2 regions of the Desemzia sp. FAM 23990 genome follow, and region 2 is predicted to be linked to the other one. Evidence: predicted binding sites of a transcription regulator. Region 2 holds the regulator's gene; the other holds the start of a gene.

What was found. Region 2 encodes Rex, which represses fermentation and respiration genes when NADH is low (regulators of the CRP and FNR family bind a similar motif). Its sites were predicted from a motif close to TTGTGAANTANTTCACAA; they were not measured.
Region 1: the regulator Rex is predicted to act here: its motif matches at 3,216-3,233, upstream of adhE (bifunctional acetaldehyde-CoA/alcohol dehydrogenase).

What each region holds. Positions count from the first base shown of each region.
Region 1 is NZ_JBGQQW010000009.1:38,663-43,890, reverse strand. Features, by position in the region: gene mscL (large conductance mechanosensitive channel protein MscL) at 139-546, shown strand; gene adhE (bifunctional acetaldehyde-CoA/alcohol dehydrogenase) at 599-3,196, opposite strand; gene rsmI (16S rRNA (cytidine(1402)-2'-O)-methyltransferase) at 3,471-4,352, opposite strand; gene ACEN4I_RS05265 (GIY-YIG nuclease family protein) at 4,330-4,677, opposite strand; gene ACEN4I_RS05260 (tRNA1(Val) (adenine(37)-N6)-methyltransferase) at 4,673-5,228, opposite strand, start outside.
Region 2 is NZ_JBGQQW010000012.1:11,431-16,658, reverse strand. Features, by position in the region: gene ACEN4I_RS06325 (ABC-F family ATP-binding cassette domain-containing protein) at 1-1,383, opposite strand, end outside; gene ACEN4I_RS06320 (redox-sensing transcriptional repressor Rex) at 1,685-2,356, shown strand; gene ACEN4I_RS06315 (DUF4305 domain-containing protein) at 2,376-2,579, opposite strand; gene ACEN4I_RS06310 (CPBP family intramembrane glutamic endopeptidase) at 2,614-3,270, opposite strand; gene groES (co-chaperone GroES) at 3,610-3,894, shown strand; gene groL (chaperonin GroEL) at 3,949-5,228, shown strand, end outside.

The DNA.
Region 1 (5,228 bases), on a different contig from region 2:
ACTCTGAATCCCTTGATTCAATTATATAATAATAAAACTAAATTACTATTAAAATTTGCTATCCCTTTCTATAAACATTCTTCTTGTGAATACAATTCATCTAATACTATAATGAATAAAGCAAGGAGGTGGAACAATATGAAAAATTTTATACAAGAGTTTAAAGAATTTGCTTTTAGAGGGAATGTTCTGGACTTAGCAATTGGGGTCGTTATCGGTTCAGCTTTTACAGGAATCGTGACTTCACTTGTGGACAACATTATCAGCCCCGTGGTTGGTGCTCTTACCGGCGGATCTGATTTATCGAACCTTTCTTTCACGATTGTTGGAGTAGAACTTACTTACGGAGCTTTTATCAGTTCAGTGATCGACTTTTTGATTATTGCATTTGTTATCTTTCTATTTGTGAAAGTCATCAATAATGCCCAAGGCAAATTCATGAAACAGGTTGAGGAAGAAGAGATAGAGGTGGAAGTACCTCCTTCTGAGCAATATTTAAAAGAAATCCGTGACTTGCTGGCCAAGGATAAAGGCACTTCTATCTAATGAACAAAATCAAAAGACACTTCACTCAAAATAGAGAGAAGTGTCTTTTAGCTTAACCTTTATAAGTAGCGTATAAAATTTCTTTCAACTCTGCAATCAATGGTTCTTTTGGATTAGCTGTCGTACATTGATCCTCAAAGGCTAATTCTGCTAATCTGTCTGCCGCTTGATCCAGTTGTTTTTTTGTAACTCCTTGCTCTTTCATACTCATCTGAATATTCAGTTTTTTCCCTAATTCGTAGATTTTTTGAATCAAAGCTTCTACCAATTCAGCTGTCGTTTCTCCTTTTAACCCAAGGTAACGAGCAATTTCAGCATAATCTTCATCTGCTCGGAAATACTCGTACTTCGGAAACAATTGATGTTTTGAAGGAGCTTTAGCATTGTAGCGAATTACATGGGGCATCAAGATTGCATTCGCTCTGCCATGTGGAATCTCAAATTCAGCTCCAATTTTATGTGCTAAAGAATGATTGATCCCTAAGAAGGCATTTGCAAAAGCCATCCCTGCTAAAGTAGAAGCATTGTGCATTTTTTCGCGGGCCTCTTCAGTAGCAAAAGCATAGGATTCTTCCAAATATTCAAAAACCAGTTTGATAGCTTGTAAACTAAGGCCTTTTGTATAATCGCTTGCCATAACAGAAACATAGGATTCTATTGCATGAGTCAATACGTCCATCCCAGTATCTGCCGTAATGGATTTAGGCACTGTCATCACGAATTGAGCATCAATGATGGCCACATCTGGTGTCAACGCATAATCAGCCAGCGGGTACTTCACATTGATCGCGTTATCTGTAATAACGGTAAACGGAGTTACTTCTGAACCAGTTCCTGATGTGGTAGGGATAGCAACAAATTGTGTTTTTTTCAAATCTGGAATCTTGTACGCTCTCTTACGAATGTCTAAGAATTTTTGTTTTGCACCATCAAAATCAGATTCTGGTTGTTCATAGAATAACCACATTCCTTTAGCCGCATCCATAGCCGATCCACCACCTAAGGCAATGATTGTATCCGGTTGGAATTCTCGCATAGCTGCTGTTCCGCGATTGACCGTTTCAATAGACGGATTGGGTTCCACATCTGAGAAGATGCGCACAGCTACTGGATTTGAACGTTTCTTCAATTCATTTTCTACAATATCTGCATATCCAAATTGCACCATACCAGGATCACACACTACAAATACACGATTCACATTCGGCATTTTTTGCAAGTATTGGACCGAATTTTTTTCAAAGAAAATTTTTGGCGGTAATTTGAACCATTGCATGTTGTTTCTTCTTTTTGCTACTGTTTTGACATTCAGCAAATTCACTGCAGAAACGTTTGTTGACACGGAATTTCGCCCATGACTACCGCATCCTAAGGTTAGAGATGGCAGCATGTTGTTGTAAATATCCCCGATGCCCCCTTGCGCAGTAGGTGAATTGACAATCACACGACCGGCCTTCATTTGTTCTCCAAATTCTGCTGCTAGATCCATACGATTGGTATGGATGGCTGCAGAATGCCCAAGTCCGCCAAGTTCCAACATTTGTTGGCTTAATTCAAATCCCTGTGCTGTATCGTTCGCTTTCAGCATAGCTAATACAGGAGATAGTTTTTCTCTTGATAATGGATATTCACTGCCCACTCCATCTAATTCCGCCACCAATATTTTAGTGCCCTTTGGTGCTTTCAGACCAGCAAGTTTTGCGATGGTGTCTGCCGATTGACCAACGATAGCTGGGTTTACCGCTGTTTTGTCTTTATTCATCACGGTATTTTCCAGTAAAGCCAACTCTTTTTTAGGCACAATATATACTTGTAGACGTTCGAATTCTGCTTTTACTTCATCATAGATCTCTTGATCCACGATTACCGCTTGTTCAGAAGCACAAATCATTCCATTATCAAATGTTTTCGACAGAATAATGTCGTTTACAGCCCGCTTGATTTTAGCTGTTTTTTCAATGTAGCTTGGTACGTTTCCAGGACCTACACCAAGTGCCGGTTTTCCTGTAGAATAAGCCGCTTTTACCATTCCTGATCCCCCAGTAGCCAGTACAACCGCAATATCATGGTGATTCATCAGCGTATTCGTGGCTTCTAACGAGGGTGTCTCGATCCATTGAATAATATTCTTTGGTGCCCCTGCTTTTACCGCAGCTTCATACAATACTCTAGCCGCTTCAGCGGATGATTTTTGAGCACTTGGATGAAAAGCAAAAATAATCGGATTCCTTGTTTTTACAGCAATCATGGCTTTAAACATCGTTGTAGAAGTTGGATTAGTTACCGGAGTTACTCCGCACACTACTCCGACCGGACTTGCAATCGTCATTAACCCGGCTTGTTCATCATCCTGAATGACGCCAACTGTTTTATCATTTTTGATATCATGCCAAATGGATTCTGTTGCAAACATATTTTTCACACATTTGTCTTCATAAACGCCACGTTTAGTTTCTTCCACGGCTAATTTAGCCAAGCGCATATGGTCATTCAGTCCAGCCAACGACATTTGATGGACAATGTAATCAATTTTTTCTTGATTAAAGTCTTCCAACTCTGTCAACGCTTTTTTAGCTTTAGTTGTGTACCCTTGAATAACATCCTCAACGGAAACTTCTTTTGTTTTAAATTCTCTTAGCACTTCTTGCATATTCCTATTCCTCCAAACTTTGTTATCTATTTCACATATGATATTACCTCATTTTTTTTAGAAAGTAAATCATTTTATGTGATTAAATTCGCTTATTTTAAACTTCTATTTTCGAACTAAAAAATGTTATAACAGGATCGACGAATAATTAGTACAGTTGTTTTGTTAATAATTGAGCATATATGGTCTGTATTTTTTCTCTAAGTGCTTTTAAAATTAAACAAAAAAATCCATTTAATTAGACAGAAAATTAAATGGATTTTTTGCTCTTCTTTTAATTTATCTCATGATAGTGTGAATAAACTTCCTGCTTTTTCATAGCGCGTATTTTAGCCACTTCTTTAATAGCCTCTTTACTGCGCAGGCGTTGTTCCTCCATGACTTGTGTAACATGCTCTCTGACTGTCCATTTTTGCCAACTCATATCTTCTTCCGGACACAAGGAGCTTTCGCTGTTTCCTTCAACAATCACACAAAATTCTCCACGAATCTCTGTGTTTTGCGCCCATTCCTGAACTTCTTCTATCGTCCCTCGAATAAATTCTTCGTACCGCTTCGTCAACTCACGACATAAAACGATCTTTCTAGTTTCGCCTAATACCGTGCTCATATTCTTCAGCACTTCTTTCAACCGGTGCGGGGATTCATACAAGATGAACGTTTCCGGCCGCAAATTCAATTCTTCTAGCGCTTCTACTTGATCTTTCTTTTTACGCGGCAAAAAACCGTAAAAATAAAATGGTTGTGGACTCAAACCTGAAGCGATCAATGCTGTCAGAGCTGCATTTGCTCCAGGAAGTGGCACGACCGAAATACCTGCTTCAATACAAGCTACTACTAAATCATGTCCAGGGTCGCTAATAGAAGGCATGCCCGCATCACTTACTTGAGCGATATCCTGTCCGTCTTCCAACCGATCGATCAATTGGCCGATCCGTTCTTGGGAATTGTGTTCATGAAAACTGATTTGACTCGTATGGACATCAAAATGATTCAATAATTTTTGCGTATTTCGCGTATCTTCTGATGCAATCAAATCGACTTCTTTTAAAAGACGGATCGCCCGAAACGTCATATCTTCTAAATTCCCTATCGGAGTAGGAACGAGATACAATGTCCCAGTGGATTGCGGCTCAAAACTCTTTTGCTGAAACATCTGCTGTTTCCTCCTTAGTGTTTAACATTTCCATATTCACCACACATGCTGAATCTGCGGAAAGAGGAAATTCAACTCCTTGTTGCATCAAGTACTGTATTTTTCGTTTGCGCGTTTGCTGTTTAAACGCATATTCTGCCTTAGTGGCTTCGCTTCTTGTAGCAAATGCTTCCGCATAGACCATATGCACCGGACGCCTTTTAACAGGTTTGGTGTATTTGGCCCCAGTGCCAGAATTATGTTCCTCTTCACGCCGTTTTAATTCTGTGGTATAGCCGCCATAAAAGGTGCCGTCATTGCAATACAAGACATAGAAATAACTAATGGTGTTCTTTTCCAAATAACATAGCACTCACTTCCGGTAAATAATGGTTCTCTTCATCATAAACAATCAATGGAGGCAGCACGCGGAATCCCGTATCTTTTCCATCTTTGATACCTTCGATCAAAATTGTATTGGCTTCTTTCCCAATTTTTGGATAAACAAACCGCAATTTTTTAGGCGCCAAGCGATGAGCTTTCATTGTTTCTAAAATCTCCAACAATCGGTCTGGGCGATGGACAAAATAAGCTTTTCCATTCATTTTCAATAATCCGCTAGTCACTTTCATCACTTCGTCTAAATTCGTATGTAATTCATGACGCGCAATAGCCAAATGCTGGTTCGGATTACGAGTGCTTTTTTCGGTAGCTGCAAAATAAGGCGGATTACAAGTCACTACGTCTACAGAATCATGTTTGATCCAATTTGCAGCATCTCCTATTGCCCCATTAATAATGGACACCTTTGTTTCCAACTGATTCATCTGAATACTTCTTTCAGCCATGTTTGCTAAACGTTTTTGCAATTCGATTCCAATGATCGGGCTTTTCGTC
Region 2 (5,228 bases):
CAATTTGGCTAATGCCAAACGAGCTTTTTCTCCACCGCTTAAAGAAGTGACGGCTTTTTCAACATCTTCTCCAGAAAATAAAAAGCTGCCTAAAATAGATCGGATGTCTTTTTCGGGAGTAGTAGGGTGTTCATCCCAAAGTTCGGCCAATACAGATTTAGAAGAATGCAATTCAGCTTGTTCTTGATCGTAATAGCCAACTTCCACATTTGTTCCGTATCGCTTTTCACCTTTCATAAGAGGGAGTTCTTCGAGTAAGGATTTCAGCAGCGTGGATTTTCCCACACCGTTTGGTCCGACTAAAGCTATAGCATCGTATTTTCGGATATCCATATTGATCGGTTCAGATAAAATCGTTTGGTCATATCCGATAGCTCCGTTTTGTAATGACATTACGACATTTCCGCTTTCTTTGGCAGGGTGGAAACTGAATGTAGCTGATTTTTCTTCACCTTGAGGTTTATCTAAACGGTCTATTTTTTCCAATTGTTTCCGACGGCTCTGAGCACGTTTGGTAGTAGAAGCGCGGACTAAGTTGCGGTTTACAAAATCTTCTAACTTGGCAATTTCTTTTTGCTGTTTCTCAAATTCTTTCCATTCTTTTTCAAGTTGTGCCGCTTTCAAGTCTAAATATTTACTATAATTTCCTTTATAATGGTGCATTTTTTGACGGCTTAAGTCATAGACTTCGTTAACTACTTTATCTAAGAAATAACGGTCATGAGAAACGATCAGCAACGCACCAGTATAAGTTTGCAGGTAGTTCTCTAACCAGTTTAATGTTTCGATATCCAAATGATTGGTAGGCTCATCTAAAATCAATAAGTCTTTTTTTTGCAGCAATAATTTCGCTAAAGCTAAACGCGTTTTTTGGCCACCTGAGAGTTGATTGATGGATTTAGCATAATCCTCTTCAAAAAAGCGGAAACCATGTAAAACAGAGCGGATCTCTGCTTCATAACCATAACCATTTTGCTCTCGAAAATCGTGCTGCATTTGATCATACTGTTTTAAGGTTTCATGATAGAGTTCCTCGTCGGCTAATAAAGAAGGATCCCCTAACATTTCTTCGGTATGACGCATTTTCTTTTCTAATTGGATCACATATTGAAAAACTTCCAACATTTCATCCCAAATGGATTGAGTAGAATCAAGGCCAGTATTTTGTGCTAAGTAGCCGATAGTCACTTGTTTTCCTTTTGAAATCTGTCCAGCATCCGGAGGTTCAATATCTGCGATGATTTTTAACAGAGTTGATTTGCCGGCACCGTTTCGTCCCACAAGGGCAATACGTGAATTTTCTTGTACTTCTAAATAAATATTCTCAAACAACACATCTGCACCAAAATAACGTGCGACGTGTTGAGCTTGTAATAGAATCATTTTGTTGTCCTCATTTCTTATCTCTGCTCTTTCACTTAGTTTAGCATATTCTGTCTTTAAGTGGGAGAGTGTCTGGAAGGCAGTACTAACAAAAAGAAAGCCGGTTCACAATATTCTTTGTGAATTTTGTATGGATAGGAAAATAAGTGTAAAAAAAAAAGGAAATGACCGTTTAAAAAAGCTGGCAATTTAATAAGAAGATGTTATAATCTTATTATGTGAAACTCGACAATTTGTGAAACAAATCATTTGTTAACGAATATTGTGAATTTTGAATAAAAGAAAGTGAGTGAAGTGAACGATGAGTTCAACTAATACAATACCTAAAGCAACGGCAAAGAGATTACCGATTTATTATAGATATTTACGGTATTTGCATGAAGATGGAAAAGAACGTGTGTCATCAACTGAATTAAGTGAAGCTGTGAAAGTAGATAGCGCTACGATTCGACGCGATTTTTCATATTTCGGGGCTCTAGGAAAAAGAGGTTATGGTTACGATGTTGAAACGCTGATGCATTTTTTCAGTAAAACATTGAAACAAGACCGACTAACGAACGTGGCATTAATTGGTGTGGGTAACTTAGGACATGCTTTATTAAATTACAATTTCCATCAAGGGAACAACATGCGCATCAGTGCTGCCTTTGATATCAACAAGGATATTGTAGGAACGATTCAATCTGGAGTACCGGTTTATCCAATGGAAGACATGGTACAACAGTTGAAAATGCAACAAATCGATGTAGTTATGCTGACTGTGCCTACTTCAGCAGCTCAAGATGCTGCAAATAATCTCGTTGAAGCTGGCGTTAAAGGAATACTGAACTTTACACCGATTCGTATTTCCGTACCAGAAGAAGTTCGAGTACAAAACGTGGATTTAGCGAATGAATTGCAGACTCTTATCTATTTTATCGATCACTATAAAGCAGACTCAGACAGTGATGATACTTTATTGCTATTAGATTAAAAAAAAGCAACAAACCTATTTACGGTTTGTTGCCTTTTTTTAGTTTGAGATAGATTTGTAAAATCTTCGTAGCTCTTACCACATCTCGTGTGGCAAACAATACAAAAATGATAGAGAAGAATCCCCAACCAAATTCACCAACGTAGTCAGTTGCAAACCAGATAAAAATAGCTGCAAGAACATAATTGAAAACAATTTGAATAATAAAATCTCTTTTTTTCATGAACGTTAAAAGTTCCTTTCTACTATAAACACTATTAGTATAGCCATAAGTTAGCTACTGTAACGGTAGCATTCATTAAAGCGTGAGCAATAATTGGAGCAGCAATCGATTTTGTTTTCCAGTACAAATAGCAGAAAACAAATCCCATAATCGAATAAAGCAAGTAATGACCATCAAAGTGAATAAAGGCAAATATCAATGAACTGATCACAGCAGCACCGATTCCTCCAGTAATGTCATAAAGATAACCAAAGATAGCTTTCCTAAATACAAACTCTTCCATAATAGGACCAAAGATAGCTACTAGAATCAAGAAAATAGGGTATTTATTCACAGTGAAAACGAGCTCTGCAGTGTTTTGTGACCCTAAAGGTGTATTGAGCAAGAATGTTTCGATAAATACAGCTAAGTATTGACCAACAAAAGCTAAAAACATTCCTCCTACTCCCCAAAAAATAATCGATTTTTTAGAATTGCTGGGCGTTTTCTCTAGACTATTATCAAATGTAGACCGATGATTAACGATAAACATTAGGATAGCTCCAATCACGAAACCGGCGATAGTACCATAAATGCTGGCGTCTGCTACAGCTTTAGCTGGTACAAAAAACAACACTATCACTGGGAAAAATTGAGCTATAATATAGATGAGAATGATTTTTGCATATGGAGACTTAATTAAATTCTTCATGTGTTTAAAACCTTCTTTAAGTAATTATTTACAGTTGCACTAAAAAAGAACAAGACTATATAAAGTGAGCAATGCACCTTTGTAATGGTACTGCATTTGGACGTAAAACAGTTTTAAAAAAAGATGTTCAATAAACAGTATAACATAAGTCTCATACCACTAAAGCAATTTTTGCTTTCTTCTTGAAGTATTTCTTTCTTAAATAAAAGGGCACTCTTTTTCTTTTTCAAGAGTAAAAAATACTTGCAAAATTTTTACAGTTTGATATGATGAAGAAGTGATTTAGCACTCTTTTAGAGTGAGTGCTAACAAAGAAAAACTATAATTGGAGGGATTTACGTGTTAAGACCTTTAGGAGATCGTGTCATCATTAAAGTCACAAAAGAAGAAGAAACAACAGCAAGTGGTATCGTTTTGGCTGGTACAGCAAAAGAAAAACCACAAACTGGTGAAGTAGTTGCTGTTGGTGCTGGGCGTATACTCGATAACGGAACAAAAGCTGAGCTTTCAGTTGTCGTTGGAAATACAGTATTTTTCGAAAAATACGCTGGTTCTGAAGTGAAGTATGATGGTACTGAATATTTAGTGATCAAAGAGAGCGATATCATCGCAATCGTAGACTAAACGTAAATAAAGACATGTACACGAATAAAAATCAATCTGATGAGGTGAAAGAAAATGACTAAAGATATTAAATTTTCTGAAGACGCACGTGCTGCATTATTACGTGGAGTAGATAAATTAGCAGATACTGTTAAAGTAACACTTGGACCCAAAGGAAGAAATGTAGTTTTAGACAAATCTTACGGTTCGCCATTAATCACTAATGATGGAGTGACGATCGCAAAAGAAATCGAATTAGAAGACCGCTTTGAAAACATGGGAGCTCAATTAGTTTCTGAAGTAGCTTCAAAAACCAATGATACAGCTGGTGATGGTACAACTACTGCCACTGTTTTAACCCAAGCGATTGTTCGCGAAGGAATGAAAAACGTTACTGCAGGCGCAAACCCGGTAGGGATTCGAGCTGGAATTGAATTAGCCACTAAAGTAGCTGTTAAGGAATTATTAGCTGTTTCTCGTAAAGTGGAAACAAAAGAATCCATTTCACAAATCGCTTCTATCTCTTCAGGAGATCCAGAAATCGGTGCTTTATTAGCAGACGCTATGGAAAAAGTGGGCAACGATGGTGTTATCACGATCGAAGAATCTAAAGGAATCGAAACTGAACTAGATGTTGTAGAAGGTATGCAATTTGATCGTGGATACTTGTCACAATACATGGTTACAGATAACGATAAAATGGAAGCTAACTTAGAAAATCCATACATTTTGATTACCGATAAAAAAATCTCAAACATTCAAGATATTCTTCCATTATTGGAACAAATCTTGCAACAAGGTCGTCCGTTGTTGATTATTGCTGAAGATATTGATGGCGAAGCATTGCCTACATTAGTCTTGAACAAATTACGCGGTACCTTCAATGTTGCAGCTGTTAAAGCTCCTGGATTTGGGGATCGTCGTAAAGCGATGTTAGAAGACATTGCTATTTTAACTGGTGGTACTGTAATCACAGAAGACCTAGGTCTTGAATTGAAAGATACTACAGTAGAACAATTAGGACATGCAAGTAAAGTGGCTGTTACTAAAGATGCGACAACTATTGTAGAAGGCGCTGGTTCAACAGATACGATCAGCCAACGTGTAGCATTATTGAGAGCTCAAGCAGAAGAAACAACTTCTGAATTTGACAAAGAAAAATTACAAGAACGTATTGCAAAATTAGCTGGTGGAGTTGCCGTTATTCGTGTGGGTGCTGCAACAGAAACTGAATTAAGAGAACGTAAATTACGTATTGAAGATGCTTTGAATGCAGCACGTGCAGCTGTTGAAGAAGGAATCATCGCTGGTGGTGGGACTGCTTATATCAACGTTCAAAGCAAAGTTGCTGAAAT